DNA from 2 places in the Kitasatospora sp. NPDC088779 genome. Region 2 is predicted to be linked to the other one. Evidence: riboswitches for the same ligand, from Rfam matches in the RefSeq annotation. Region 2 holds a riboswitch; the other holds the start of a gene.
What was found. Region 2 has a riboswitch for guanidine ahead of AB0P03_RS08440 (SMR family transporter). Riboswitches for the same ligand answer to the same signal wherever they lie in the genome.
Positions count from the first base shown of each region.

Region 1: it holds a riboswitch for guanidine, as region 2 does, so the genes downstream of both, AB0P03_RS02560 (MBL fold metallo-hydrolase) here and AB0P03_RS08440 (SMR family transporter) in region 2, are expected to answer to the same signal.

Region 1 is NZ_JBFBHW010000002.1:214,319-229,529, forward strand. It holds gene AB0P03_RS02530 (hypothetical protein) at 1-4,729, opposite strand, end outside; gene AB0P03_RS02535 (DUF4132 domain-containing protein) at 4,726-5,574, opposite strand; gene AB0P03_RS02540 (ABC transporter ATP-binding protein) at 5,775-6,560, opposite strand; gene AB0P03_RS02545 (iron-siderophore ABC transporter substrate-binding protein) at 6,720-7,745, opposite strand; gene fhuB (Fe(3+)-hydroxamate ABC transporter permease FhuB) at 7,851-10,016, shown strand; gene fes (enterochelin esterase) at 10,038-11,153, shown strand; guanidine-III (ykkC-III) riboswitch at 11,231-11,291, shown strand; gene AB0P03_RS02560 (MBL fold metallo-hydrolase) at 11,304-12,158, shown strand; gene AB0P03_RS02565 (DHA2 family efflux MFS transporter permease subunit) at 12,224-13,624, opposite strand; gene AB0P03_RS02570 (MbtH family protein) at 13,621-13,806, opposite strand; gene AB0P03_RS02575 (amino acid adenylation domain-containing protein) at 13,799-15,211, opposite strand, start outside.
Region 2 is NZ_JBFBHW010000007.1:59,226-74,436, reverse strand. It holds gene AB0P03_RS08465 (phosphatidylglycerol lysyltransferase domain-containing protein) at 1-2,183, opposite strand, end outside; gene AB0P03_RS08460 (alpha/beta hydrolase-fold protein) at 2,180-3,496, opposite strand; gene AB0P03_RS08455 (class F sortase) at 3,493-4,137, opposite strand; gene AB0P03_RS08450 (hypothetical protein) at 4,542-5,828, shown strand; gene AB0P03_RS08445 (MFS transporter) at 5,832-7,289, opposite strand; gene AB0P03_RS08440 (SMR family transporter) at 7,406-7,720, opposite strand; guanidine-III (ykkC-III) riboswitch at 7,764-7,830, opposite strand; tRNA gene AB0P03_RS08435 (tRNA-Cys) at 7,916-7,987, shown strand; gene AB0P03_RS08430 (xanthine dehydrogenase family protein molybdopterin-binding subunit) at 8,084-10,411, opposite strand; partial or broken gene AB0P03_RS08425 ((2Fe-2S)-binding protein) at 11,047-11,493, opposite strand; gene AB0P03_RS08420 (FAD binding domain-containing protein) at 11,571-12,437, opposite strand; gene AB0P03_RS08415 (beta-N-acetylhexosaminidase) at 12,748-14,358, opposite strand; gene AB0P03_RS08410 (DUF3039 domain-containing protein) at 14,488-14,772, opposite strand; gene AB0P03_RS08405 (YqgE/AlgH family protein) at 14,834-15,211, opposite strand, start outside.

The sequences.
Region 1 (15,211 bases), on a different contig from region 2:
CACCGGCCGCGGCGGCGGGGCCGGCGGCGGAGGCCGCCAGACGCTCCACTTCGCCGCGCAGGACGGCCTCGATGGCGCCCCGCTCGGTTTCCAGCCAGTAGCTGGCGCCCAGCCCGCCGAGCAGTTCGAGCACCGGGTCGTCGGGGCCGGTGAGCCCGGCCGGGCGCAGCCAGACCCGCTCGTACTCGCCGTGGTAGGGCGTCAGGACGAGGGCCGGGCCGCAGTCGACCAGTCCGTTCGGGTCGACTCCGCCCGCGGCCGGCAGGCCGAAGTGGGTGCGCAGGACGGCCGACATCGAGGCGCCCTTGGTGGTGTGGACGAGGTGGAGGTCGAGCAGCAGGTCGGGGTCGGCGAGGCGGCTTCGCAGCGCGGCGGCGGCCGCGGGCAGCAGCGGGCGCAGCGGGCTGTCGGCGGGCAGGTGGTAGGCGAGCCAGCGCAGGGCGTCGACGGCGTGCCCGAGGTCGCCGGAGGCCGGTGCGGCGCTCTGGTCCTCGGCGAGCAGCTGGGGGGTGGACCCGCCGTCGTCGCTGAGCCGGAAGGCCGTGGTGCCGGTCAGCCAGGGGGTCTGTGCGAGGTTGAGCACCGCCTCGATGTGTTCGATCCGCGCGCCCGTGACGGTGGCCTGGGCGGCCTCGGGGAGGGTGACCAGCCGGCCGAAGTGCCGGATCCAGGCGGCGGCGCCGGCGTCGACGTCGGGGCCCTCCGTCCAGAGGGTCTTCGGGTCGGCGGGCAGCAGGGCGCCCCAGACGTCGGTGAGGGCGGTCCGGTCGCGACCGCGCAGCCAGTCCCGGGCGGCCTTGGCCTCGGTGGACTTGAGGCCGTACTCGGCGAGGCGGTCGGCGGACAGGACGGCGCTGTGCCACTGGAAGAGCCCGGGCGGCGGGCTGAGCAGCAGGGCGGCGCGGGCGGCACCGATCCCGGTGAGCCCGCCGAAGGCGATGGCACGGGCGGGCTGCCAGGGGGCGCCGCCGTGCAGCACGGCCGCCTGCCGGAGCGCGGCGATCCAGGCGGCGTCGACCCGCTCCTCGGTGCCGCGTTCCTTGACGGTGGTGAAGTGGGCGACGGGGCCGAACGCGCCGCTCGGGTCGTGGTCGACGGCGTACCACTGCTCCGTGCCCTCGTGGTGCCGGCGGTGGCCGAGGATGACGACGGTGCGGTCGCCGTGGCGCAGCACCTGCCCCTCGCGGGGGACGGCGGGCCGGCGGCGGTCGGCGCGGTCGGCGGGTTCGCCGAGGACGATCTCGCGCAGGGTGGCGCCGCGGTCGGCGAGCACTCCCTCGGTCAGTTCGCCGAGGAGCAGCACGAGGCTGGCGCGGTGGGCCGGTTCGGTGAGCGGGGCGGCCACCGCGTAGGCGAGGGTGTCGAGACGGCCGAGCAGGTGGAGCCAGCCGTGGTGGGTGTCGCCGTGTTGCAGGGTGACGGTGGCCGGGGTGCTCCAGCCCTCGCCGGTGGCGGTCGGCGGGTCGGCCAGGACGGCGGTGACGGCGCGCAGGTTGGTGAGCACCCGCCACCGGTCTCCGTCGCCCCAGTTGGGGCCGAAGCAGGCGACGTCGGGCAGGAGGGTGGTGACGGCCTCGCGCAGTTCGTGGTCACGGCCGTGCTCGGGCCGGTACTCGGCGGCCTCGGCCTTGGACGGCTTCTCGGCCTCCGGCTGCGGGACGAACCGTGCGGTCCGGTCGAGCAGGTCGGCGGCGGTGCGGGCGAGCCCGGCGACCCCGGCGAGCAGCAGCGGGTGGCTGATGCCGGGCAGGACGGTGCCGACCGCCTGAACGGGCAGGGCGCGGCGGGCGCCACCGGAGCGGGCGAGCGGGCGCCGGACGCCCTGGACGGTGATCCAGCGCTGCTCCTCCTCGGGCGCGGGCCGGCTGTCGGTCGGCCAGGCGGCGTCGATCAGGCGGGCGGCCTGCTCGGTGTCGACGCCACGCAGGACGCGGGAGCCTGCCTCGTCGCGGGGCCGCAGGGCGTGCCAGTGGTCGAGCGGGGGGACGAGCCCGGTGCCGGCGGCGGCGAAGTCCCCCGGGCGGCAGGGGCGCAGGTCGGCGGTGCGGTCGGTGTCCGTGGCCAGGTCGGGCAGGGTGAGGGCGAGGCCGCCGCGCTGCGCCTCGGTGACGACCGGTCGGGCCTGGCCGGGGAGGGTGAGGCGGCCGACCGGGACGTGGTCCGGGTGGCCGTCGGTGATCGGCAGGACGATGGCCTGTCCGTCGGCGGTCGTGGTGGTGACGGCGCGGCCGGGGTCGATCCGGACCCAGCTGCCGAGCACGGTGCCGTCGGTGCCGAGCGGCGTCTGCTCCAGGCCGGGCTGGAGCGGCAGCAGTCGGGCGCGAGCAGCGGGCAGCCAGCCTGCGGCCGCGGTGGCGGCGATCACCGGTGGTTCGGCGGCGCGGCCGAGGGCGCCGGTGTGCGGGTCGAGTTCGCGCAGGACGGCGCCGTCCTGGCCGTAGCGCAGCGTCCAGTGGCCGGTGCCGTCTCCGAGGACCCGGTGTTCGCCGGGCATCCGGGTGTCGCCGGGGTGCAGCGGGCGTTCGCCGGTGGTGCGGCCGCCGCCGGGCAGCGGGAGGGAGGGGGGCTCGGGATCCCGGTCGCCGTAGTAGTAGCCGGCGATGGTCTCGCCGGTGAGTTCGGTGACCTCCCCGGGCCGGCTGGACCAGTAGGCGTGCTGCTTTCCGTCCTGGTACCAGGCGACGAGGAGTTCGCCGTCGACGAAGCGCAACCGGGGCTGGTTCCAGCGTTCCTTCGCCGGGGGCAGGCGCAGGGTGTGCTCCAGCAGGACGCCCTGCGGGCCGACCACGACGGCCTGGTCGTGGCGGGCGAGGATCAGGTGCGGCCAGGCGTCCTCGACGATCAGGCCGGTGAGGCGCCCGCCGTTGAGGCCGGGGGTGTCGGGCGACTCCGAGTCCGGCCCGGCGGATTCGGGGTCCGCAGGGTCCACGGGTTTGGCGGGGTCGGTCGGGTCGGTCGGGTCGGTCGGGTCGGTCGGGTCGGCCGGGTCGGCGAGCGTGGCCAGGGCCTCTTCCAGGGCGGGCCAGCCGAGTTCGTCGAGGATGCCGGCGCCGAGCGCCCCGGCGAGCAGGGCGGTGACGTCGAGGGCGGCGATCCGCTCGGCGGCGTCCGGGGCGACGGCCCGCACGGCGGTGCGGTACGGGCTCAGCGACTGCACCAGGTCGGCGGCGCCGGCCAGGCCGCGGGCGGCGGTCAGCTCGTCGGCCCGGAGTTCGGCCCACTCCTCGAACAGGCGGCGCAGCAGCGGCAGGGCGGGCACCTGCCGCTTGACGGCGGTGTCCCAGGCGGGCGCGGTCGCGGCGCGCAGGGCGGGCCGGAAGCGCGGGTCGGCGGCGACGGCCGCGAGGCCGGTGCTGTCGGCGCCGCACTGGTCGACCCAGTCCTTGAGGTCGAACCGGTGGGTGGCCGACGGGTCGGCGACGGGCACGCCGTCGGCGAGCAGTTGGTCCAGCAGGTCGAGTTGGGTCTGACTGCGGCGGACGTCGGTGTACAGGTCCACCGGGACTCCGTCGGCCCGCAGCCGCTCGGCCATCCGGCCGGCCAGGGCGACGGTGGCGGCGCAACTGGGCCGGGAGCGCCAGCCGCGCCCGAGGTGGTGGCACCAGCGCCGGAGCCACGCGGCGGCAGGCTCGGAGTCCTCGGCGCCCTCGGGGCGCGGGCCGGTGAGCAGCTGCTCGGCCCCGGTCTCGGCGAGCAGGCCGAGCCAGGCGGTGTCGTTCAGGGCGGCGTCGGTGCCGGCCGGGTCGGGCATCAGCTCCAGCAGCCGGGCCCGGACCGCCGGGTCGCGCCGGCCGAGTTCGGTCAGGGAACCGTGCCAGGACTTCCAGAACGCGCCGGGCGCCCGGTTGACGCCCGGGGCGGCCAGCAGTTCGGCGAGCAGCGCCTGTTCGTGCTCGGCGCGGTCCAGCCCGGCGGCCTTGATCAGCGCGCGGGCGTCCTCGGCGACCCCGGCGTAGGGGGCCATGCCGGCGGCGGAGCGCTCGGTGCACAGCTGGCGGAAGCGCTGCCAGGCGGTCAGCGCGTCGAGCCGCCCGGTGAGCTCCTTGACGTACTGGCGCAGGGACTTGACGGTGAGCGCGCCGGCCAGGGCGAACTCCAGGAAGACGGCGCGCAGCCGCTCCTCGTCGACCGTCAGGCGGTAGGTGCGCTCGGCCTCGCGGGCCTTGCCGAAGTAGCTGGCGGCGTAGGTCTGGTTGCCGTGGGCGAGGAAGATCCGGCCGACCTCCTCGCAGAAGGTGGGCAGGAAGTGCGGCACGGCGCGGCCGAGACGGGCGGCCAGCGCCTCGAACCCGTCCTTGGCGGTGCCGGGCTTGGACCGGGCCTGGCGGGAGAGCCGTTCCATCTCCTTGACCAGGGCGAGCGCGTGGTGCCCGTTGGCCGGGTCGTGGACCAGCGCCCAGGCGGGGAAGCCGAGCGCCTCCTGGCGGACCTGGCCGACCTCGGCGGGCGCGCCGTCGGGGACGAGCCCGAGGAAGTCGACGGCGAGGTCCTCGGCCGGTCCGAGCGCGCCGGGGACCAGCCGGACGATCCGGCGCCCGTCGAGCGCGGGGTGGGTGTAGGCGCGGGCGGTGAGCACGTCGGCGGCGCTGTCGGGGCGGCCGGCGCCGGGCAGGGTGCCGGGCGGGAGCACGGCCCCCGCGTCGAGCAGCCGCTCGTGCGGCCCGGTGTCCTGGGCAGCCGCCCGGTCGGCGTCCTGAACGGCCCTCTGGTCGAGTCCGGTGGCGGTCATGCGGCGTCCTCCCCTTCGATGGTGCGGCCTGCGTACAGTGCGGCGGCCATCCGCATGCCCTCGGACCAGGCGATCGGGCCGACCTCGGCGAGCGGCAGCACCCGGCCGTCCGGGCCCGCCCAGCTGAGCGCACCCGTCTCGCAGGCGTCGTACTCGTAGTAGTCGCCCACCCAGACGCGGGCCTCGACGGTGCGCCCCGCCTCCACCACGGGCTGGACGGCGGAGCCGCCGCGCACCCGGTGGCCGAGCCGGGCGCAGCGTCCGAGCAGCTCGCGCAGCTCCCGGTAGCGGCCGCCGGCGTAGGTGGTGACCTCGGTGCCGGCCGGCAGTTCGTCCGGCCGGTGCCAGACCTCCCGGTAGAGCTGCGGCACGCGCTGGGAGACGCCGAGCTCGACGGCGAACTCGCGCAGGTCGTCGAGGTCCGGGAGCAGCACGGGGTGGGGTATCAGGATCTCTCCGTCGGTGAGCCGGACGGTGTCGCCGTCCAGGTCCACCAGGCCGATCCCGCGCTCGGCGTCCGCACCGCGCAGGAAGCCGGCGACGGCGCCGTCCGAGCCGGTGACCACCAGGTCGCGCAGGACGGCCTGCCAGGCCTCGTCCGCCCAGACCGCGGTCAGCACGGCGGCGGGCACCGGCAGCGAGCGCACCATCCACCGCTCGACGTCCTCCTGGCAGCGCCGCTCGTGCGCGGCCAGCCACTCGGTGAGCTGCCTGAGCTGGACGACCACCGGATCGTCACCGAGCTTCGACGGCAGGGACTTCAGCTCGCGGCCCGCCGCGTTGCGGCAGACCACCTTGCCCTCCCCGTCGAGCGCGACGCGGTACCCTCCCGCGCCTGTTTCCACCCATGCCACGGACGTCTCCTCCCACCTGCCGGTCAGCGATGCGAGGAACGTAGCGAGGCCCACTGACAAAGCGGCAGCCGGAGAGGCCGCTCCGCGGCTTCCTGGGCGCAAACCCGTCGAACGAGTGAACGGGGCAGACGGCACGCCGCCTGCCCCGCCACCCGCCTCCCGTCGCGCGCCAGGTCATGCCTGACGCATCGTCAACGCACCGGCGCCGCACGGGGAACGATCACCGGCGCGCCGTCCCCGGGGGCGGCGAGCACGTCGCTGTCGATGTCGTACAGCGCGCGCACGAGCGGTGCGTCGACCACCTCGCGGGGCGGGCCGCAGGCCACCACCGAGCCGTCGCGCAGGGCGACGACCAGGTCGGCGTAGCGGGCCGCCGCCGCGAGGTCGTGGAGCACCATGACGACCGTCCGCCCGCCGGCGGCGACCTCGCGGACCAGTTCCAGCACCTCGACGGCGTGCCCGAGGTCGAGCGCGCTGGTGGGTTCGTCGAGCAGCACGACGGGCGCGTCCTGGGCGAGCACCATGGCGAGCCAGCAGCGCTGCCGCTGGCCGCCGGAGAGGCGGTCCAGCCGGCGGTCGGCGAGTTCCTCGACGCCGGTGGCGCGCAGCGCCCCGGCGGTGAGCCGCTCGTCGTCGGCCGACCACTGGCGGAAGAGCCCCTGGTGCGGGTGGCGGCCATAGCGGACGAGTCCGGCGACGGTGACCGCCTCGGGGGCCTGCGGGCTCTGCGGGAGCAGCGCGACCCGGTGCGCGGCCTGGCGCGGCCGCAGCCGCCAGACGTCCTCGCCGCCGACCAGCACCCGCCCGCCGTCCGGCCGGTGCAGCCGGGCGACGGCCCGCAGCAGGGTGGACTTGCCGCAGCCGTTCGGGCCGACGACGGCCACCACCCGGCCGGCCGGGACGGTGAGGTCGACGCCGGCGAGCACCGGGCGGCCGGGGCCGTAGCCGGCGGTGAGGCCCTGGATCGTCAACTCCATCGAGGGTTCCTTCGGTTGGAGGGGGCTGCGGGCCGACCGGGCAAGGTGCCGGCCGACCGGGTACGGGCCCGAACGCGGGCACGGGCCCGAACAGGGCCCGAGCGCGGGTACGAGCCCGAACAGGGCCCGAACGCGGGCACGGGCCCGAACGCGGACCGGTCAGGAGGCGGCGAGCGCCTTGCCGATGTCGCCGATGACCACGTCGGCCGCGAGCGGCCCGCCGCGGGTGGACCAGACCGAACCGTCCACGGTGACGGCGTGCTTGTTCTTCACCGCGCCCAGCTCCTGGTAGGCGGGCTTGGACTGGACGTCCTTGAGCGCGGTCTTGCCGTCGTCGGTGAGGGTGGACAGGAACAGCCAGTCGCCGTCGATCTCGGCGAGCTTCTCCAGGCTGAGCGCCGGGCTGTGCGCGTTGCCGTCCTTGTCCTGCGCGGCCGGGCGGGTGAGGCCCATGTCGAGGGCGACGCCGCTGGCGAACTGCTTCTTCTCCATCCAGCTCGGCCCGGTCGGGTTCCAGCGGACGATGGAGACGGCCGCGCCCTTGTTCTTGCCGAGGTCGCCACCGGCCTTGGCCGCCTTGGCCTCGTAGTCGGCGATCACCTTGTTGGTCTGGTCGAGCTTGTTGACGGCGTTTCCGATGCCGCGGAAGGCGAGCTTCCAGTCGTCGGTGGGCGCCATGGTGACGAGGGTGGCGGGGGTGATCTCGCGCAGCTGCTTGAGCATCTGCTCGTCCTGCATGTCGCCGGCCAGGATGAGGTCGGGCTTGGCGGCGATGACCTTGTCCATCACGGGCTGCAGCAGGTTGCCGACCACCGGGACGCCCTGGACCTTGTCCTTGAGGTAGGCGGGCGGCTCGTTGAGCCCCTGGCCGTTGGTGATGCCGACGGGCTTGACGCCGAGGGCGAGCACCGCGTCGAGGTCCTCCTGGGTGAGGGTGACGATCCGCTGGGGCGCGGCGGGGATCTCGACGGCCTTGCCGGTCGCGTCCTTGACGGTGCGCTTGCCGCCGGCCGCGTCCGCCGCCGGGCTGCCGGCGGCGGAGGAGCCGCCCGCGGAGCCCGAGGATCCGGAGGAGGACCCGGAGGAGCCGCACCCGGCGAGCAGGAGGGCGGCCGCCCCGGTGACGGCCAGCGCCCGGGCCGCGCGGCGGCGGACGGGGTGGAGCGGGCTCTGGGCGAACGGCATGGGTGCCTCCGGGCAGCGGTGGTACGGGGGTTGGGCGGCGTCCGGGCGACCCGGCACGGTGACGGTGCCCACAGGACGATGCGCTCATTAGGTTAGCCTTACCTTATGACATTGTCGCAAGTGGGCGCCCCCGGGGAGTCCCGCACCGAGCCGGACGCCCCGCCGCCGCCGACGCCACCGCGCGGGGACGGCCGCCGCGCCGCCTGGCCGATCGCCCTCGGCGCGGTCGCGGTCCTGCTCGCCCTCGCCGCGCTCTCGCTGTCCGTCGGCGCCGGGGAGGTCGGCCCCGGGCGGGTGCTGGACTACCTGCTGGACCGCCACGGGGCCCGCGCGGACGGCCGGCTCGCCCTCGTCGTCGGCGACCTGCGCCTGCCCCGCACGGCCACCGCCCTGCTGGTCGGCGCCGCGCTCGGGGTCGCCGGGGCGCAGTTGCAGTCCGTCACCCGCAACCCGCTCGCCGAGACCGGACTGCTCGGCGTCAACGCCGGCGCCTCGCTGGGGGTCGTGCTCGGCATCGCCGTGCTCGGCATCCAGACCTCGTACGGGTACCTGGCCTTCGCCTTCGGCGGCGCCGTGCTCGCCAGCACGCTGGTGCTGCTCATCGCGGGTGCCCGGGGCGGGTCCCCGATGCGACTGGTGCTCGGCGGCTCGGCGGTCGGCGCCACCTTCGGCGGGCTCACCGGCGTGCTGATCGTCAACTCGCCCGAGGCGTACGACCGGTACCGGGTGTGGGTGCTGGGCTCGCTGGCCGGGGTGGAGGGCTGGACGACGCTGCGCCAGCTCGCCCCGGTGCTCGGCGTGGGCTTCCTGCTCGCCCTGCTCGCCACCCGGCCGCTCACCGCGCTCGCGCTCGGCGACGACCTCGCCCGCGGTCTCGGCCACCGGCCCGGCGCCACCCGGGCCGCGGTCGCCTTCGCCGTCACCCTGCTGACCGCCTCGGCCGTCGCGCTGGCCGGCCCGATCTCCTTCCTCGGTCTGCTCGCCGGGTTCCTGGCGCGGGCCGTCGCCGGCCCCAGGGTCGGGCAACTCACCGTGCTCGCCGGCCTGTTCGGTGCCGCCGTGCTCACCGGGGCCGATGTGCTGGCCCGGCTGGTGGCCCGCCCGTTCGAGGCGCCGGTGTCGGTGATCGTCTCCCTGGTCGGCGCCCCCACGCTGATCGCGATCGTCCGCTCCCGCCGGACCGCCGCGCTCGGCATGGCCGACCCGGCCGAGCCCGCCCCCGTCCGGCGGTCCGAGCCGCCCGCGCCGAAACCCGACCTGGTGCTGCGGCGCGGCGCCTGGTCGCTGCTGCTCCCCCGCCGGGCGCTGCTCGCCTCGCTCGCCCTGGCCGCGGCGCTGCTCGCCGTCGTCGTCGTGTCCGCCCACGCCGGGCAGAGCGAACTCGGCCTCGGCCGCACCCTCCAGGCCGTGTTCGGCTACGGCGACCGGCTGGACGTGCTGCTGGTGCAGAAGTTCCGGCTCGGCCGGATCGTCGCCGGGCTCGCCGCCGGCGCCGCCCTCGGCCTGGCCGGCTGCCTCACCCAGACCCTCGCCCGCAACCGCCTCGCCACCCCCGAACTGCTCGGCGTCAACGACGGTGCCACCGCCGCCGTCCTGATCTCCGCCACCGTCTCCGGCACCTTCGGCGCCTGGTGGGCCGGCCCGCTCGGCGCGCTGGCCGCCGTCCTGGTCGTCACCCTGGTCTCCGGCGGGCTCGGCGCGCAGGGCTACCGGGTGCTGGTCGTCGGCCTCGCGATGTCCGCGCTCGCCTCGGCCGTCATCCAGGTCGCGCTCGCCCGCCGCTCGCTCAACTCGGCCGGCTCGCTGTACGTCTGGACCTCCGGCAGTCTCAACGGGCGGGACTACGCCGTCGCCACCCCGGTCCTGATCGGGCTGGCCGTACTCGTGCCGCTCGCGCTGGCGGTGGCCCGGCGGCTTGCGGTGCTGCGCTTCGACGACAGCGTGGCCGCCTCGCTGGGCGTCGACCCGGGCCGGGTCCGGCTCGGCTGCCTGCTGCTGGCCGTCGCGCTGGCCGGGCTGGCCGTCGGCGTGTGCGGGCCGGTCGGCTTCGTCGCGCTGGCCGCGCCCGTGATCGCCGGGCGGCTGGCCGGGCCGGCGCGCGTGCCGGTCCTCGGCTCGGCACTGACCGGCGCCGTCCTCGTCGTGCTCGCCGACACCGTGGGGCGGGTGCTGATCGACGGGGTGGAGATCCCGGTCGGCATCGTCACCACCGTCCTCGGTGGCCCCTTCCTGCTCTGGGTGCTGCTCGGCCGCAAGGGCACCCCCGCTTAACCTTCCCGAGGAGTACCGCAGATGGAAACCCTTCCCCTCGTCGAGCCCGATCCGGCCGACCCCGCCTACCGCCTGGTCACCTTCGTGCACGAGGACGCGTCGTGCGACGGCGTGCTCGCCCTCCTGCACACCGTCACCGACAAGGACCGGCACGCCGGCGACCTCGCCCCGCACCTGATGACCCGCCGCGACGACGGCCGCTGGTCGATCACCTACCGGCTGCGCGCCGACCACCGGGCGTCCTACCAGCTGTACCCGTTCCGGGGGGACGCCCCCGGCACCGCCCGGGCGGACTGGCTGCGCGTCCTCGACCACGCCCGCCCCGACCCGCACGACGCCGCCCCCCGGCTGCCCGCCCGCGACGGGCGCCACCCGTCGTCCGTGCTCAGCCTGCCCGACGCCCCCGCCCAGCCGTACGTCCGGCGGCGCGACGGCGTGCCGCGCGGGCGGACGGTGGCCCACGAGGTGGCCGGGCGGCGGGTGGACGTCCACCTCCCCGCCGGGGGCGGGCCTTCCGCCGGTGGCGGGCCGTTCGCGGTGGCCGTGCTGCTGGACGGCGAGATGTGGGGCGAGGTGCTGTCGGTCGGCGACACCCTCGACAACCTGGCGGCGGACGGCGCCATCCCGCCCACCGTCGCCCTGCTCGTCCACACCATGGGCCCCTGCCGACCCGACGACCTCAGCTGCAACCCGGCCTTCGTCGACCTCCTCGCCGACCGCCTCCTCCCCTGGGCGGCGGCGGAGTTCGGCACCACCACCGACCCGGCCGCCACCGTGATCGCCGGCCAGAGCGCGGGCGGCCTCACCGCCGCCTTCGCCGCGTTCCGGCGCCCCGACCGCTTCGGCGGCGCGCTCTGTCAGTCCGGTTCCTTCTGGTGGCCGGACGAGACCGAGTTCGACGAGGGCAGTGAGTGGCTGACCCGCCAATTCGCCCGCGAGCAAAGGCGGGAGGCCCGGTTCTACGTCGAGGTCGGCCTCCAGGAGTGGATGCTGCTCCCGCAGAACCGTCACCTGCGCGACGTCCTCACCGCCCGCGGCTACGACCTCGCGTACCGCGAGTTCAACGGCGGCCACGACTACGCCTGTTGGCGCGGCGGGCTGGCGGACGGGCTGGCGCACCTGCTGGGGCGTGCCTGAGAACTCCCGGTGGACCATCCGGACCGACGGCGGCCGAGGCGTCCCGCCACCCGGGCGTGCTAGCGTCCCGGTGGCGGCGCGCCGGTGACCGCCCCGGACGAGATGTGCGCCGTACCCGGCCCGCCAAGACGACGCACCGAGGGAGACGTCATGGCCGCCGGTGCCCCGATCGCCCGTCCGCTCGACGTGCGGTGGATCCACGGGTCCCCGTCCGCGAAGCACAACACGGACCCGGACATCCAGGTCCACGCGTACGACGAGCACACCGTCATCCTGCGGCAGAACAAGGCGGTCGACTACGAGGCGCCGTTCCTGTTCCTGCTGTTCGGGGGCGAGCGGGCGGTCCTGATCGACACCGGGGCCACCGCCTCCGCCGCGTACTTCCCCCTGCGCACCGTGGTCGACGGACTCATCGACCAGTGGCTCGCCGACCACCCCCGCGACGGCTACGGACTGCTCGTCCTGCACACCCACCCGCACGGCGACCACGTCGCGGGCGACGGGCAGTTCGCCGACCGGCCCGCGACGACCCTGGTCGGCGCCGACCCGGCCACGGCCTGGCCGTACTTCGGCTTCGACCAGGACCCGGACGCCGTCGCGCGGGTGGACCTGGGCGGCGGCCGGGTGCTCGAATGCCTGGCCACCCCGGGCCACCACCCGGCGGCCGTCACCTACTACGACCCGTGGACGGGCCTGCTGCTCACCGGCGACACCGTCTACCCGGGCCGCCTCTACATCGACGACTGGCCTGCCTTCACCCGCACCGTCGACCGGCTGATCGACTTCGCCGAACGCCGCCCGGTGACGCACCTGCTCGGCTGCCACATCGAGATGACCCGCACCCCCGGCGTCGACTACCCCATCCGCACGACCCACCAACCCGACGAGCCGCCCCTGCAGCTGACCGTCGGACACCTCCGGGCCATCCGCACCGCACTCGCCGACCTCGGCGACCGACCGCGCCGGCACGCCCTGCCCGACCTGATCCTCTGGCCGAGCGCCTGAGCCCGGAAGGCCGCGTCCAACGAACTGACGCCGCACCCCGCGATCGCGGGGTGCGGCGTGGCTGTTCAGTCGGCGAGGGGTGGTGCCGGCGCCTCCCGGGGGAGGCGGGTGGTGAGGAGGGTGCCGGCGGCGACCAGGGCGGCGGTGAGCAGAAGGGCGAGGCGGTAGGGGCCGAGTGAGCCGCCGTCGGTGTCCAGGGCGCCGATGAGGGCGGCGGTGGCGGCGATGCCGAGGGCGCCGCCGAGGGTGCGGACGATGGTGAACAGGCCCATGGCGCGGCCCATCGCGGGCCCGGGGACGTCGGCGAAGCCGGCGATCTGGACGGTGAGCACGGCGGTGCCCAGGACGAGCCCGACCGCGAACATCAACGCCCGTACGGCCCAGGGGTTCTCGGCGAAGCCGAGGGCGGCCAGGACGAGGGCGGCGAGCAGCAGCGCGGGCAGCGCGAGGCGGCGGGGACCGAACCGGGGCAGCAGGCGGTCGACCACCTGGGAGGCGGCCATCAGGCCGATCGCCTCGGGGAAGACGCTCAGCCCGGCGTCGAGGGCCGAGGCCCCGAGGGCGGCCTGGTAGAGCAGCGGGAGGACGAACAGGGCGCCCATCAGGCCGGCCGAGGTGAGCAGGGCCAGCCAGGTGGCGGTGCCGAAGGTGCGGTCGGCGAGCTGCCGAAGATCCACCAGTGGTTCGGCGGAGCGGAGTTGGTGGCGCACGGCGATGACGAGCAGGAGGAGACCGGCCACGCCGCTGAGCGCCACTCCCGGCGAGGACCAGCCGTGCGCCGGGCCGAAGCCGAGCGCGTAGGTGAGCAGTCCGAGGCCGGGGGTGGCGAGCAGGAAGCCGGTGGTGTCGAAGCGGCCGGCCGGGGGCTCGTCCGCCGCGCGCAGGCCGATGAGCCCGGTCACGACGGCCGCGACCCCGACCGGCACGTTGACCAGGAACAGCCAGTGCCAGGAGAGGTGTTCGGTCAGGAGGCCGCCGAGCGGCGGGCCGAGGGCGGGCATCAGGGCGGTCGGGACGATCAGGATCCGGCCCAGGCCGGCCCGCTCGTGCGGGGCGAAGGCCCGGAACAGCAGGGTCATCCCGACCGGGGTGAGCAGCCCGCCGGCCACGCCCTGGACGGCCCGCGCGGCGGCGAGCGAGCCGAGGCCGGGGGCGGCGGCGCACAGGGCGGAGGCGAGGGTGAACGCGGCCAGGGAGCCGAGGAAGACCCGTTTCACGCCGAACCGGTCGCCGAGCCAGCCCGCCACCGGCAGGCCGACGGCGAGGCCGACCAGGAAGGCCGTCTCGACGGCGTTGGCGGCCGAGACGGGCCGCCCGAAGTCCTCGGCGATGGTGAACAGCGCGGGGTTGACGATGGTCGAGTCCAGGCCGTTCATGCACATCGCGGCGGTGTAGACCACGACCACCGCGGCGCGCCCCGCGAGCAGGGGGCGCGCCGGGGCGGCCTCGACGGCCGGAGGGGTCACAGGTCGGTCCAGTGGGCGGTGATCCACTGCACGGCGTCGGCGCGCTCGCACGGGCCGTGGGAGACGTTCCAGCCGGCCGGGACGGCGGCGAAGGCCGGCCAGAGCGAGTGCTGGCCCTGGTCGTTGACGAGGGCGAGGAACTCGCCGTCGCCGTCGAAGGGGTTGGCGGGGGCGTCACTCATCGGAGGACTTCTCCAGGTGGTCGGTGATCACGCGGGCGATGTGCGCGATCGGGGCGGGCAGGGTCATGTCCTTGTGCGAGCAGGCGACGTCGGTGTTGTCGATGCGGCCGGACACGTACGGGGTCCAGAGTTCGGGCACCAGGGTCTCGTCGATGGTGTCGACGGTGGCGCGGAAGAACAGCACGTCGCCGTCGAAGGGGCGGTGGTCGTGGCCCCGGACGAGGTGGTTGGTGTTGAGGTAGATCCGGTTGAGGGCGGCCACGGTGGCGTCGTCGAGTCCGGCGAGCGGGCTGCCCTCGCGGCGCAGCAGCTCGGTGACGGCGGCGAGTTCGAGCGGCCGCCCGGCGAGGTCCTCGGGGCCGTAGCCGCCCATGGTGAGCAGCGCCTCCAGCGCCTCGGCCTGGTCGGGGACGGGCAGGTCGCGGAAGCCCTCGGCGGGGTAGGCGTCCAGGATCGCGAGCAACTCGACGGCGTGGCCGAGGTCCTGGAGCCGGACGGCGACGGCGTGCGCGATGATCCCGCCGGTGGACCAGCCGAGCAGCCGGTACGGGCCCTCGGGCTGGACCTCGCGCAGCCGGTCGACGTAGTGCGCGGCCAGCTCGTCCAGGGTCTGCGGCAGGGGCCGGGCCGCCGTGGCCGCGCCGACGCCCTGGGCCTGGAGGCCGTAGATCGGCAGGTCGGCGGGCAGGTGGCGGATCAGGCCGGTGTAGCACCAGCTGAGGCCGCCGGCGGGGTGGACGGCGAACAGCGGGGTACGGCGTCCGGGCGCGGCGGGCCGCAGCGGGAGCAGGACGTCCAGCGCGTCGGCGCTCTGCGAGCCGGCCGCCAGGGCCGTGTCGAGGGCGGCGACGGTGGGCGACTGGAACAGGGTGCCGATGCCGACGTCCAGGCCGAGCAGTTCGCGGATCCGCCCGGCGAGGCGGACGACCAGCAGCGAGTGGCCGCCAAGGGCGAAGAAGTCGTCGTCGACGCCGACCGCCGCGACGCCCAGCACCTCGGCGAAGAGTTCGCACAGCTGCTGTTCGCGCGGGGTGCGCGGCGGGCGTCCGGCGCCGGTGGCGGGCGCGTCGGGGGCCGGCAGGGCGCGGCGGTCGAGCTTGCCGTTGGCGGTGAGCGGCAGCCGGTCGAGCAGGACGACGGCGGAGGGCACCATGTGGGCGGGCAGTCCGGCGGCGGCGTGGGCGCGCAGGTCCTCGGGGGTGGGGGCGGCGACGGCGCTCGGGTCCTCGGGGCTCGCCGTGGTGACCGCGTAGCCGACCAGTCGCTTGTCGCCCGGGGCGTCCTCGCGGACGACCACGGCGGCGTCGGCGACGCCCGGGTGGGCGGCCAGCACGGCCTCGATCTCGCCGAGTTCGATCCGGAAGCCGCGCAGCTTCACCTGCTGGTCGGCGCGGCCGAAGTACTC
Region 2 (15,211 bases):
GAGCGCCGGCGCATGAAGTCCAGTGTCCAGCCGACCGGCACGCCGTTCTCGTACACCGGCATCCAGCTGGTCAGCCCGTGCACGACACGCTGCTCGTCCACCGCGATCAGCACCCGCACGTCCGGGTCGTCCAGCTCCTCCAGTCCGCCGAGCGTGAAGCCCATCTCGGGCAGGCCCTTCTCGGAGACCCACTCCTCGGAGATCGCCCGGATCTGGTCCCGCAGCGCGCGCGGCGCCTCGTGGTGGGACCACCACTCGGCGGTGATGCCCTGCTTGCCGGCCTTGTTCAGCGCGGTCCGGATGTCCTGCCACTTGCGGCCGGTGAAGGCCAGCTCGGGCAGCGCCACCACGGTGTCCTCGGCGACCTGCACCGAGCGCCAGCCGAGCTGCGCGGCGGCCTCCCGGGTCTGCGGGGAGACGCTGTAGAAGCACGGGGTCCAGCCGCGCTGGTCGCAGAACCGGGCGAACCCGGCCACCGCCCGGGCCCGGGCCTCCGGCGCGCCGAACGGGTCGCCGGTGGTCAGCGCCACCGTGTTGTGCACCCGGTAGGCGACGGCCGCCCGGCCCTCCTCGTCGAACCAGTAGTGGTTGCCGTCCCAGGTGGTGATGAAGGACAGCGTCCCGCCGCCGTACGCGGTGAGCAGCGCCCTGGCCCGGGCGGCCGCCTCCGCGTCGGTGTGCAGCACCGGCCGGCGGAAGGCCAGCAGCAACGCGGTCAGCGCGACCACCCAGAAGGCCAGCCCGCAGTACGTCTCCAGGAACAGCGCCACCGGGCCGACCGCGATCGGGTAGTCCGGCAGCAGGTCGTTGTAGGCGGGCGGCAGGAACTGCGCGGGCAGCCCGTGCAGCAGCCGGCGGATGTTCGCCCCCGGCTCGAACTGGTCGGCCGCGAGGCGCCCGAGCCCCACGTACGCGACCGAGGCCGCCAGGGCGGCGCCGCCGAGCAGCGCGCCCAGCCGCAGCACCGCCCGGCCGGCCAGCCGCAGCCGGAAGCGCTGCCGGGTGGCCAGCAGCAGGCCGAGGGTGAGCAGCGGCAGCAGCAGCGCCTCGACGAAGTACTGGACCACGTCGCCGCTGACCGGGCCGGAGTCGAGGTACAGCCAGCCCAGCAACGCCGCCCAGAGCAGCTCGGTGGCGACGGTGATCCGCCAGGCGAGCCGCAGCCCCCGGCGCAGCCCCTCGGCCAGGACCAGCAGCAGCGCCGGGAACAGCGCGGCCATCAGCCGGCCCGGGGTGTCGAAGATCCGCTCGACGGCGTGCGCGCGGGCGCAGTCGTGCGCCGACAGCGCGCAGAAGTCGGCCACCTCCTCCGGGCTGAGCCGGTGCGAGAAGTACAGCTCGGAGAAGGTGTTGAACGGCCCGCTGGCGTTGTCGTACAGCGAGGCGATCAGCGGGCCGAGGGCGGCGGCGACCAGGCAGAGCGCCACCAGCACCCGGGTCTCGGAGTGCGAGGAGCGGTGGGTGCGCAGGTGCAGCCCGCCCCGGGCGAGCAGCGCGCCGGCGCCCAGCCCGACGAGCGCGGCGGCGCACCGCTGGACGCTCTGCAGGTGGCCCACGTACAGCGTCATGACCAGCGGGGCGAGCAGCACCAGCAGGTGCAGCCGGCGGCGCCAGAGCACGGTGAGCCGGTAGCCGAGCACCCCGGCCAGCGCGAACAGGCCGACGCCGGGGCCGACCGAGGTCTGGTCGGCCACCGAGACGGTCCACTGCTCGCCGACCCGGGAGCCGACCGCGATCAGCCCGGTGCCGAGCAGGGTGCCCGCCAGCTGCCCGCCGACCAGCACCGCGAGCGTGCGCAGCCACCCGAGCCGGTGCTCGGCGGCCGGGCCGACCAGGACCAGCAGCAGGCTGGTGAACACGTACGAGCCCAGGCCGGAGCACCAGAACAGCGAGGTGAACGGCGTCCACCAGTGGCCCTCGGCGAGCGTGGGCACGCCGGCCCCGACCCGGTCGAGCAGTCGCTCGGACGGCCCGTGGGCCAGGCTGCCGGTGGCCGCGCCGAGCGCCCAGAGCCCGGCCAGCAGCACCAGGGTGAGCGGCGCCGAGCGCAGCCACACGCCGAACGTCCGGGTCGCCCGCCAGGCCCGCTGCGGGCGCGGCTCCGGCGTCCCGGCGACCGGCGCGCGGTCCGACGGCCACTCCTGCTCCTTGGCCGGCGCGGGGGCCGCGGGGAGCCGGATCACCGGATCAGCCCGGTCTGCTGGGAGAGCCAGGCCAGGTTCTGTTCGAAGGCCTGGCGGAACACCACCCAGCTGTGCCAGCCGGGGATGGTCTGGTAGCCGACCTTCATTCCGGCCGCCTGTGCCGCCGCATAGGCCTTCTCCTGCATGGGTCGGAAGTCCGGGTCGTTGGCGCCGACCACGAACATGCCTGCGGTGTCGGGGAACTTCTGCCGGGCCATGACGTGCACCGGGTCGACGGCGTCGAACGCGGCCTCGTCGCCGCCGAAGGCCTTGTCGACGGTCTCGCCGCGGTCGCCCAGGGTCGGCTCGTCCTGGCCGGAGATGTCCAGGAAGGTGCCGTAGACCCCGGGCGCGTTGACGGCCAGCTGGAGCGAGCAGGTGCCGCCGAGCGAGAGCCCGCCGATGGCGAAGGCGCCCCGGCCGGTGGCGGTCTGCAGGTTGTGGTGGATCCAGTCCGGGACGTCGGTGGCCAGGTAGGTGTGCGCCTTGGCGATCCGGGAGTCCATGCAGAGCGTGTTGGTGAACGGGCTGCCGGTGGGGTCGGCGACCACCACGATCGGGGCGAGGCCCTGGTGGTCGGCGGCGAAGGCGTCCAGGGTCTCCTGGATGGCCCCGGAGGTGATCCAGTCCACCGGGGCGCCGGGCTGGCCGGGCAGCAGCACCACGACGGGCAGCAGCGGCCGGGGATTGGCCTGGTAGGCGGGCGGCAGGTAGACGTACCCGTCGCGGGCCGTGAAGCCGGACTTGGTGCCGGGGATGGTCACGGTGGAGAGGGTGCCCTTCGCGGGCAGGCCGGGCGGCGCGTGCCAGAGCTCCTCGACGGGCTTGCCGGGCGTGGCGGCGACGGTGCTGGCCACCTTGCCCGTGGTGAGCGCCTGGACCCCGGGCACCAGCATGGCCCGGGCGGTCGGGTACTGGTCGAAGCCCCGGTTGACCTGCGAGGCGGCCATCAGCAGCACCAGGACGGCGGCGCCGGTCGCCAGCAGCCGGCGGCGGACGGCGAGCAGCGGCGCGCGGAAGCAGACCAGGGATATCGCGAACAGCGCGACGGCTATCCAGCGCAGGACGAAGTCCGGTGTGCCCTCCGGGAAGGGGTGCCACCAGCCGTCGACGCCGAGCTTCACCAGGGCGGTGAGCGTTCCGGCCAGCATCAGGGCGCCGAAGAGGCGCGGGGCCCGCCAGCGTTCGTGGCGGGAGAACGCGAGCAGGACCAGCGACCCCCAGCCCGCGGCGAGCACGGCGTACGGGATCGGGCCGTGGGTGAGCGGCCAGTCGATCGGGTTCCAACGGGTGGCGAGGGTCAGCGTGGTCATGCGGCTTTGCCCGGCCGGGTGGTGTCGGCCAGGAAGCCGTAGGCGACGACGTTGCCCTCGTAGCCGTGCTCGGCGCTGTACGCGCCGCCGCAGGTGATGACCCGCAGCTGAGCGTCGGCGGCCTGGCGGTAGACCCGGTCGTCCGGGAAGTCCTTTCGGTCGTGCACTTCGATGGCGTACAGCTGGTAGACGGCGACGGCGCCGTCCGCGCGGGCGATCTCGATCCGGTCTCCGCGCCGGAGCGCCCCCAGGTTGTAGAAGACGGCCGGGCCGGCCTTGTTGTCGACGTGCCCGGCCAGGATGGCGGTGCCGCGCTGCCCGGGGCTGGCTCCGCCGCGGTACCAGCCCGCCAGGTTGCGGTCCGCCTCGGGCGGGGCCTGGAGGTGGCCGTCGGGGTCGAGCCCGAGCGCGGTGACCGGGGCGTCCAGCCGGACGGCCGGGATGCGGATGCGGATGGGGTCGGAGGGGCCCAGCGGCGGGACGACGGAGACCGGGGCGAAGCCGGACAGCGTCTGCGTGCTGCCGGGGGCGGGCGGCAGCGCGCCCTGCCCGCCGTCGTGCAGCAGCCAGGCGCCGAGCACCAGCGCGGCACCGGCCGCCAGGGTGCCCGGCCACGGGCTCCTGCTCTGCTGGACGCCCACGGGCGCTCCCCTCTACCGACGGATTCCCGATCCTGGGAGTTTCCTGGGAAACAATTCAATCGGATCGGACCTTAAAGCACGTCCACACGATGGGCGTAATGACACCCCCCGATCGGCAGGGCAACCGCCCGAATCCGTGCGCCCAGTGGGCATCCGGTGACGGAACGCGACGGCCGTTTCCCAGGGGAAGGCGCCACCGGAACGCCTCGGTACGAGCTTCGACGGCGCGGGGGGTCGGTCCGGTTGCGTCAATCGGGCGATCGATGACGACCGCCAGTGGCGCCTGGCCGACCGATCGAGCCCAGCTGCCATGCTGACCCGGTCACGGGTTCTATCACCCCACTTGTCCGACCGGATTTCCGCACGCCTGTACGCCTGCCGAACGCCTCATGAACGGAGTGACCATGGCCGCTCTCTCCCGCCGCACCCTGCTGGCCGCCGGTGCGGCCTCCGCCGCCACCCTGGCGACCGGCTGCGGAAGCAACAGCGCCGACAAGCCGATGATCGGTTCGGCCGTTCCCCCCACCGGCGCGGCCGTCGACCAGAGTTCGGACCCCACCGACGCCACCGAGCAGCAGGCCGTCCTGATCGGCGACGGCTCCACCTCCGACACCGGGGCCCAGCCCCACCAGCCCACCCCCGAGCGGCTCAAGGCCGGCGAACGGCCGCCGCAGTTCGTGGTCTTCTCCTGGGACGGCGCCGGCGAACTCGACAACGGACTGTTCGCCCGCTTCCGCCGGCTGGCGCAGGAGCACAACGCCTCGATGACCTTCTTCCTCAGCGGCCTCTACCTGCTGCCCGAGTCCAAGAAGGACCTCTACCGCCCCCCGCAGCACAAGGTCGGCGCCTCCGAGATCGGCTACCTCACCGACCAGCACATCCACGACACCCTGGAGAACGTGCACGCGGCCTGGCTGGAGGGCCACGAGATCGGCACCCACTTCAACGGCCACTTCTGCGGCGCCACCGGCGTCGGCAAGTGGTCCCCGGAGGAGTGGGACAGCGAGATCCAGCAGGCCATGGACTTCGTGACGAACTGGCGCACCAACACCGGCTTCACCGACCTGCCGGCCCTGCCCTTCGACTACCGCAGGGAGCTGATCGGCAGCCGCACCCCCTGCCTGGAGGGCCAGCGCAACCTGCTGCCCACCGCGGTCAAGCGCGGCTGGCGCTACGACAGCAGCGGCAACGGCACCCAGGTGTGGCCGCAGAAGATCCAGGGCGGTGCGCTCTGGGACCTCCCGCTGCAGTCCATCCCCTTCCCCGGGCACACCTTCCAGGTGCTGTCGATGGACTACAACATCATGTACAACCAGTGCGGCCCCAACACCAAGGCCGACCCGGCGCTCTACCCGGGCTTCCAGGCCCAGGCCCGCGACTCCTACCTGCTGGGATTCGACCGCACCTACAACGGCAACCGGGCGCCGTACGTCATCGGCAACCACTTCGAGGAGTGGAACGGCGGCATCTACATGAACGCCGTCGAGGACGTGCTCCGGACGATCGCGGACAAGCCGGAGGTCCGGCTGGTCTCGTTCCGCCAACTGGTGGACTGGCTGGACGCCCAGGACCCGGCGGTGCTGCGCAAGCTCCAGGGCCTCGCCCCGGGTCAGGCGCCGACCGGCGGCTGGGAGGCCTTCCTCGGCACCCCCGGGGCACCGCCGGTGCCCTCCGCCGCCGCTGCCGGCTGACCCTCAGGACCTGGCCCGGACCCGGCCGGCGAGCAGCGCCCCCAGCAGCGCCACGCCGGCCATGGCCAGCAGGATCACCGCGAAGGCCCCGGGCGAGCCGGCGGCCCCGGGCGAGGCTGTGGCCCCGGCGCCCTCGTGGGCGGCGGCGAGCGAGCCGCCGCCCAGCACCGCGAACATCACCCCCGCCAGGCCCGTCAGCAGGACGTTGCCCAGCGCGTCGCTCATCTGCAGGGCCGCCGAGTTCACCCCGGCGTCCTCCGGCGCGGAGAGCTTCATCATCAGCACGCTGACGCTCGCGACCGTCAGTCCCATCCCGATGCCGCCGACGCCCCAGGCCACCGCCGCCACCCAGGCCGGCACCGCCGGGACCAGCACCAGCGCGGCGCCCGCGATCGCCACCGCGGTCAGCACGAACCCGCCCCGGATCATCGCCTCGCGGTAGCGCTCGGCTCCCGGCCGCCCCTGCAGCCAGGAGCCCAGCGCCCAGGTGAGCCCGCCGCTGGTCAGGGTGAGCCCCGACATCGTCGGCGAGAGGCCGCGCTCGGTGGTCATCATCAGCGGGACGAAGGCCTCGGCCCCGAGGAACGCCCCGGCCGCCAGTCCGCGCAGCAGGATCACCGCCGGCAGCCCCCGCCCTGCCCGCAGGGTCCGCTCGGGCAACAGCCCCAGGACGGCCGGCACCAGCAGCGCCGCCCCGACGATCCCGGGGAGCAGCCCGATCAGGTCGTGCCGCCCGCCCGCGTACTGCAGCAGGCCGGCACCGAGCGCCGCCATCGCGGCCAGCAGGGTGCGCCGGCGGTCGAAGTCCGAGCCCCTGGCCACCGGGTGCTCCCGCTCGGAGCGGGTCAGCGCGGGGCCCATCACGGCCAGCGGCAGCAGGATCAGCACCGGCACGGCCAGGAACACCCAGCGCCAGCCGAGGTGCTGGGTGATCGCGCCGGAGACCAGCGGCCCGATGATCGAGGGCAGCACCCAGGCCGAGGAGAAGGCCGCGAACACCGCCGGCCGCAGCCGCTCCGGGTAGGCCCGGCCGACCACCACGTACAGCGCGACGATCACCAGCCCGCCGCCCAGGCCCTGGATCGCCCGCCCGGCCACGAACACCCACATGCCCGGCGCCGTCCCGGCCACCACCAGGCCCACACCGAACACCGCGATGCCGGTGAACAGCGGCTGCATCGGCCCGCGCCGGTCGCACCACTGCCCGGAGACCACCAGCGCGAACAGCGTGGTGGTGAAGTAGCCGGAGAAGGCGAAGGCGTACAGCCCGATGCCGTTCAGCTGGCGGGCCGCCGTCGGCATCGCGGTGTTGACGGCGGTCGCCTCGAAGGCGATCACCAGGACCACCGACACGATCCCCAGCGTCAGAGCGCGGTAGCGGCCGCTGAGGACCCCGCCACCTGGGTCGAGTTCGGAGGGTATCGAGGCGGAGTCGACCGAGGTGGGGGAGGCAGTGGTCATACGTAACATCGTAAGGGCCGTCTGCCTTCATGACCCCTGACCCGAGTCGGTGACCAGCTAGGTCGCTGGGCCTAGGACCGGGGTCGGGGGAAGGGCGGGCGAAGCTCAGGCGGCGGTCAGTGGAGCACCTTCAGGCCGACCACGCCGGAGACGATGAGCAGCAGGCAGCCGATCCGGGCCGCCGTCACCGCGTCCCCCAGGACGGCCATGCCGTAGAGCGCGGTGCCGACCGCACCGATGCCGACCCAGACCGCGTAGCCGGTGCCGATCGGAATGGTGCGCATCGCGTACGCCAGCCCGCCCATGCTCAGCAGCAGGGCCACACCGAAGACGAGGCTGGGGGTGAGCCGGGAAAAGCCCTTGGACGACTCCAGGGCCACCGCCCACACGGTCTCCAGGACACCCGAGATGATCAGAACGAGCCATGCCATGACGGCCTACCTCCGCAGTCCACAGCGGCCGGATTGCCGCTGAACTGCGCCGTCTTGTCGTCACCGGGTACGACGCGCTCGTCCGGGGCGGCCGGGCAACCGACCACCTGGTTCCGACCGTAGCACAAGCCGCCATACAGAATTTACATTCCGCCGTTGACGGCCCCCCGCGCATTCCGCCACTATGAATTCACTGGCCGTGTGCCCGAGTGGCTTAGGGAACCGTCTGCAAAGCGGTGTACACGGGTTCGATTCCCGTCATGGCCTCGCCGGAAATGGAATTGCCGGTCGACATTCCGTCGACCGGCAATTCCTGTTTCCGGTATTTCCGGGGCGGTCGGCCGAAGCCGCCGCCCCCGCCCGTCAGACCGCGACCGCGTCCTCCGGCCGGATCGGCAGCCGGCCGACCGGCAGGCCGGTGGCCGCCCGGACGGCGGCGGCCACGGCCGCCGGGGCGACCACCGCGGGGGCGGCGCTGACCGCCTTGGCCCCGAAGGTGGCGACCACGTCCCGCTCCTCCAGCAGGGCGGCGATGCGCACCTGCGGGGTGTCCAGCGCGGTGGGCAGCCGGTAGCCGGTGAGCGAGGGGTTCAGCAGCACGCCGCCCTCGGTGCGCAGGTCCTCCAGCAGCGCCAGGCCGACGCCCTGGGCCACGCCCGCCTCGATCCGGTCCTCGATCTGCCGCGGGTTCAGCGCCCGGCCGACGTCCTGGGCGACCGTCATCTCGACCACCCGGACGGCGCCCAGCTCGATGTCCACGTCCACCACCGCGCGCATCGCGCAGAACGCGATCGACACGAAGGCGTCGCCCTGCCCGGACTCGTCCAGCGGCTCGGTGGGGTGCGGGCGGCACTGGGCCGTCGCCCAGAGCTCCTTGCCCTCCAGCGCCTCGGCGACCGGCATGCCGAGCACCCCGTCGTACGAGGTGATCTTGCCGTCGGCGATCTGCAGCAGTTCCACCGACATCCCGAAGTTGGCGGCGATCGGCTGGAGCAGCTGGTGGCGGACCATCAGCGCGGCGCGCTCGACGGCGCCGCCGGAGACCCAGGTGTGCCGGCCACGGGCGGAGGGACCGGCGATGGACTGGTCGCTGTCGGCCGGCGCGATGTACACCTCGCTGACGCCCAGCACGGTCTGCACGATCTGCCGGGCCAGCGTGGCGAAGCCCTGTCCGGAGTCGACGGCCGCGCAGATCACCGTGGCGTGGTCGCCGCTGACCCGCACGGTGGCGGTGGAGACCTCGTCCTCGCCCTCGGCGCCGAGCATGTGCACCATGCCGACGGCGTAGCCGATCCCGCGCCGCACCGCCGCCGGGTCGCCGGCCCCACCGGGCCCGCCCGGCAGCAGCCACTCGGCGTCCGGGTCGTCCACCGGCAGGGCCGGCAGCGGCTCGGCCGCGACGGCCTCCAGCAGCGCGCCGACCGGCGCCGGGCAGGTGACGGCCTGTCCGGTGGGCATCGGGTCGCCGGTGGCCATCGCGTTGCGGCGGCGGATCTCCACCGGGTCCACGCCGATCCGGGCGGCCAGCTGGTCCAGCTGCGACTCGTAGGCGAAGCAGGCCTGCAACGCGCCCTCGCCGCGCATCCGCCCGGCCGGCGGGTTGTTGGTGCGCACCGCCCAGGCGTCCACGAAGACGTTCGGGCAGACGTACGGGCCGACCGAGAACGCGGTGGCGGCGGCCAGCGCCTCGGCGGAGACGTCCGCGTACGCGCCGCCGTCCAGCAGGATCTGCGCCTCGACCTTCACCAGGGTGCCCTCGGCGTCGGCGTGGTGGCGGTAGCGCAGCAGCGCGGGGTGGCGCGAGGGGTGGGTGTGGAAGGACTCCTCGCGGGTGAGGGTCATCTTCACCGGGCGGCCGGTGCGCAGCGCCAGCAGCGCCAGGGTGACCTGGAAGGAGAGGTCCTCGCGGTCGGTGGTGGCCCCGGGCACGCCGGTGACCACCAGCCGGACCCGGTCGGGCTCCAGGCCGAGGCAGGCGGCGGTGCGGTCGCGGTCGCCGTGCGGGTCGGTGGAGGACAGGTGCAGTTCGACGCCGCCGTCCGGGCGCGGCACGGCCAGCCCGGCCTCGGCCCCGAGCGGGGCCGGGTCCTGACGGCCGACCTGGTAGAGGCCCTCGATGATGATCTCGCCGGCCGCGTCCGGGTCCCCGGTGCGCAGCGGCAGGTGGCGGAACAGGTTGCCGTCCGGGTGCAGCGACGGGGCGGTGAAGGCCTGCTCGGGGTCGGTGACGGCCTCCAGCGGCTCGTAGTCGACCGCGATCAGACCGACCGCCAGCCGGGCGGTGTCCGGGTGGTCGGCGGCCACCGCGGCGATCGGCTCGCCGTGGTGGCGCACCACGCCCGCGGCCAGCACCGGCCGGTCGGCGACGATCGGCCCGGCCGGGGCGCCGTCCGGGGTTCCGTCCGGGCCGGGCGGCAGGTCGGCGGCGGTGACCACGGCGTGCACGCCGGGCAGCGCGAGCGCGGCCGCGGTGTCGATGCCCCTGATCCGGGCGTGCGGGTGCGGCGAGCGCAGCACCGCGCCCCAGAGCAGCCCCTCGGCCCACAGGTCGGCCGCGTACGGGTAGATGCCGAGCGCCTTGGGCAGCGCGTCGCTGCGCAGCGGTGAGCTGCCCAGGCCGAACGGCTCCGGTGCGCCGCCCTCGCCGCCGTCCTGCTGGAGTGCTGCGCCGATGTCGGTAGGCGACGTCATGATGCGTGGTCGTCCTCGGGGAGCCGGATGCCGTGGGCGGGGGTGGCGCCGTACGGGACGCCGGCCGGGGCGGTGCCGCCGGCCGGAGCGCCGTGCGGGGGCGTGGCGACGTACGGCGTGCCGTGCGGGGGCGTGCCGTCGAAGGCGGCCCCGGGCAGCGGCGTGCCGTGCGCGGGGGTGGGTTCGTAGACCGGGGCGTCGTACCCGGCGTCGTAGCCGTTCTGCTGCGGGTAGCCGCCGGGCACGTAGGTCCCGTGGGCGGGGGTGCCCTGGTACGGCTGCTCGGGGTAGCCCTGGGGCGGGTAGTACACCTGGTCGTCGGTGGTCTGGGCGGGGATGCCCTGGACCGGCGTCAGGACGGCGGTGTCGTACACGCCGGTGTCGTAGCCGCCCTGGCCGTCGCCGTACGGCTGGTCGGTGCCGGCCGGGGGCTGCTCGGCGGGCGGCTGCGGGACGTGCTCGATCCAGGCGTCGGAGTCGGCGTAGACCGGCGGTTCGGCGGCCGGCTCCGGTCCGGCGGCCGCTTCCCCGGCGGGCTGTTCGGCGGGCTGTCCCGCGACCGGGGCGGCGGCCTGGGCGGCGGCCGGAGAGGCCGCCTCCTCCGTCTCCTCGGCGTCCTCGGCGCGCGCGTCGGCGATGCTCTGGACGGCGGCCAGCACGCCGCGGTAGCCGGTGCAGCGGCAGAGGTTGCCGCAGAGCGCCTGGCGGGCCTCGACCTCGGTCGGGCGGTGGTTGCGCTGGAGCAGGTCGTGCACCGCCATCGCCATGCCGGGGGTGCAGTAGCCGCACTGCACCGCGCCGGACTCGGCCAGCGCCTGCTGGACGTCGCTCGCGCCGCCGGCGGCCGACAGGCCCTCGACGGTGTTGATCTCGCTGTCGGCGGCCAGCGCGGCGGGCACCAGGCAGCCGGCCACCAGCTGGCCGTCCACCTGCACCGAGCAGGCCCCGCACTCGCCCTGCTCGCAGCCGTCCTTGGCACCGGCCAGGCCGAGCCGCTCGCGCAGCACGTAGAGCAGGCTCTCGCCGATCCAGGCGTCGGTGACGGGCCGTTCGAAACCGTTGACCCGCAAGGTGTACGAGGCGCACGGGCGCAGCTCGCGGCTGACCTGCGGGGTGAGGCCGAGCGGGTCGGCGTCGAGGGTCTCGATGGGGTCTGTGGTCACTTCAGCGCCCTTCCCAGTGCCCGTCGGGCCAGCACCGATACGGTACGCCGCAGCCGAACGGCGGCCGCGCTCGGCCCCTCGGTCACGGCCTCCCAGGCGCCTTCGGCGCCGTAGCTGTCGGGGACGCAGGCGGTGGCCACGTACTCGCCGAAGGCGGCGGTCGCGGCCGGGTCGATCTCCCGGCTGCCGTCCCAGTCGATGCAGCCGGCGACCCAGGCCTCGGCCTCCAGCGGGCGCAGCGGCACCGGTGCGACGGCGCCGACCGCGCAGCGCACGGCGCGCCGGGCGGGGTCGAGGACCAGCGCGACGGAGGCGGTGGCGCGGGCCGGGCCGCTGCGGCCGGTGGCCTTGAGGAAGACCTGCGGGGCGTGCAGCAGCGGGACGCGCACCCAGGTGAGGAGTTCGCCGGGGCGCACCGGGTCGAGGCCGGTGAGCAGGTGACTGACCGGCACCTCGCGGCTGGCGCCGGCCCGGGCGAGGGTGACGCTGGCCTCCAGGGCGGTGAGCACCGGGAGGGTGTCGCCGGCCGGGGCGGCGGTGACGATGTTGCCGCCGAGGGTGCCGACGTTGCGGACCTGCGGCGGGCCGGCGGTGCGGGCGGCGTCCGCGAGCGCGGGGATGAGCGCGGCGAAGTCGGGGCGGTCCATCCGGGCGTGGGTGAGTCCGGCGCCGAGGACGGCGGTGCCGCCGTCCTCGTAGCGCCAGCCGCGCAGTTCGGTGATCCGGCCGAGGCCGACCAGGGCGGCGGGGCGTAGCCGTCCGGCGTTGACGGCTTCCATCAGGTCGGTGGCTCCGGCCACCGGTACCGCGGCCGGGGTGGCGGCCAGCGCGTCGACGGCCTCGTCGAGGGAGGCCGGCAGCATGATCGTCCGGTTCACCTGGGTCCCACCGTGCTCCACTTGCTCATCGATCGGCTGCCGCCCGCGGCCTTCGGCCGTGGTGTCCGCGTCAGCAGCCCGGCCTGGCCCGTAGGGTACGGGCGATCGGGCCGGGTTGGGCAACTCTGGCACACAATGCTCGATGATCATTTCGGGGCAGGTGAACGGGACTGCCCGATTGGGACGGATACCGGGCGGTATCTGCCCCGGCCCGAACCGGACCAGGGCAGATGTTCATCTGTTCTTGACGTCAGATGACCACTCAGAAGTTCCCGCCGGGACGAGTCCGTCGCGCTCAGCGCACCGGCGGCGGGCCCTCGATCGGCCGGCCGGCCACCCCGGGCCAGCGCTGCCAGGGGTGCGGGCCGTCCGCCGGGCGGTACTCCACGCCGAGCGCGTCCAGCACCTTCAGGTGCGCCTCCAGCCGGTGCTGGAAGCCGGCGTAGTCGCGCTCGGCCGGATCGGTGGGCAGGTCGGACCAGGCGACCTCGGAGAAGGCCACCAACCGGGGGAAGGCCCGGTAGTCGATGTCCCGGGCGCTGTCCATGAACTCGCTCCACAGGTTGGCCTGGGTGCCGATCACGTGCCGGGCGGCGGTCTCGTCCAGCTGCCCGGGCACCGGCTCGAAGCGGTACACGTCCTCCAGCGTGCGCACGAAGCCGACCGGGATCGGCTCGTCCGGGCCGTCGGCCTGCCGGTGGTCGAAGTAGACGTGCTGCTCGGGGCACATCACCACGTCGTGCCCGGCCTTGGCCGCGGCGATCCCGCCACCGAACCCGCGCCAGGAGGAGACGGCGGCGCCCGGGGCGAGCCCGCCCTCCAGGATCTCGTCCCAGCCGATCAGCCGGCGGCCGCGCTCGGCCAGCCAGCGGTCGAAGTGCCGGATCACGAAGCTCTGCAGCTCGTCCTCGTTGGCCAGGCCGAGCTCGCGGATCCGCGCCTGGGCGGCCGCGCTGTCCTTCCACTGCTCCTTGGGGCACTCGTCGCCGCCGAGGTGGATGAACTCGGACGGGAAGAGTTCCAGGACCTCCTCCAGCACGCCCTCGAAGAAGCGCAGGGTGTCCTCGGAGGCGTTGAGCACGTTGTGGCTGACGCCCCAGTCCGTCCAGACGCCGAGCGCCGCGGTGTCCACCACGTCGGTGTTGCCCAGCTCGGGGTAGGCCGCGACGGCGGCCTGGGTGTGCCCGGGCAGGTCGACCTCCGGGACGACGGTGACCCCGCGCGCGGCCGCGTAGGCGACGATCTCGCGCAGGTCGTCCTGGGTGTAGTAGCCGCCGTGCGGGCGGTCGTCGCGGCGCTGGCCGACCCGGTAGCCGACCATCGAGCGGTCCCGCCAGGCGCCGCGCTCGGTCAGGCCGGGGTAGCGCTTGATCTCCACCCGCCAGCCCTGGTCGTCGGTCAGGTGCAGGTGCAGCACGTTGAGCTTGTGCGCGGCCAGCAGGTCGACGAAGCGCAGCACGTCCGACTTGGGCAGGAAGTGCCGGGCGACGTCGAGCAGCGCACCGCGCCAGCCGAACCGCGGGGCGTCCTCGATGTCCGCACCGGGCAGCACCCAGCCGGTGCCGCGCAGCGGGGAACGGCGGAAGGCGTCCGGGCCGAGCAGCTGCCGCAGGGTCTGCGCCCCCCACAGCGCACCGGCCGGCCCGCCCGCGGCTATCAGGGCGTGGCCGGGGCGCACCGTGATCCGGTACGCCTCGGCGGCCAGCGCGTCGTCCTGGACCAGTTCGATGCCCGCGCCCGGCCGGCCCGGGCCGAGCGGCAGCCCGGTGGCCGCGGACAGCGCGGTGCGCAGCCACCGCTCGGCGTCGGCCAGCCCGGGCGGCGCGGTCAGCGTGGTGGCGTCGTCGAGGGGGAAGTCCTCGTCCGGGCGGCGGACGGCACTCGAAGGCACGGGAATGAGGTCCATTCCGACATCCTGCCCCCGCCCCGGACGACTGGCATAGACCACTTCGGAAACGCGGCACTATGCAAAACGGCGCTGTGCACAACCACACCGTGCACAACGGCGCCGGGCACCGGCCCGCGGCGGTCGGTGCTACTTGCCGCCGTTGTTGTCGTCGCCGCCCTGCGGCTTGCCGATGCCGTCGTAGATCTCCTTGCACATCGGGCAGACCGGGTACTTCTTCGGGTCGCGCCCGGGCACCCAGACCTTGCCGCAGAGCGCCACCACGGGCGAGCCGGAGAGCGCGCTCTCCATGATCTTGTCCTTCTGGACGTAGTGCGCGAAGCGCTCGTGGTCGCCGTCCCCGTGGGACACCTGGGGGACTGGCTCGACCAGGGTGCCGGTGCCGAGGCCGCGCTCGGGCTCAAGAGTGCTCATAGGTGCCAAGTCTATGGGCGCCCCGCGAAACCCGGCCAGTATCGCGACGGCGGCCCGTACGTCAGTTCAGCGTCGGGTCGTCCGGATAGGTCGCGAGCAGCGCCAGCGGGCCGCGCTGGCGGCGCAGCACCGAGCGCCACAGCCGCTCCGGTTCCGGGCTGGAGATGTCCCCCGGCTCGCAGTCCACCAGGTACCAGGCGCCGCTCCCCAGCTCCGTCTCCAGCTGGCCCGGCGACCAGCCGGCGTACCCGGCGAAGATCCGCAGCGCGCCCAGCTCGCCGGCCAGCACCTCGGGCGGCGCCTCCAGGTCCACCAGGCCGATCGCGCCGTGCACCCGCCGCCAGCCGAGCGGCTCGCCGGTGCCCGGCTCCCCCGGCGCCACGGCGAGGCCGAGCGCCGAGTCCAGCGCCACCGGTCCGCCCTGGAACACCACGGCGGG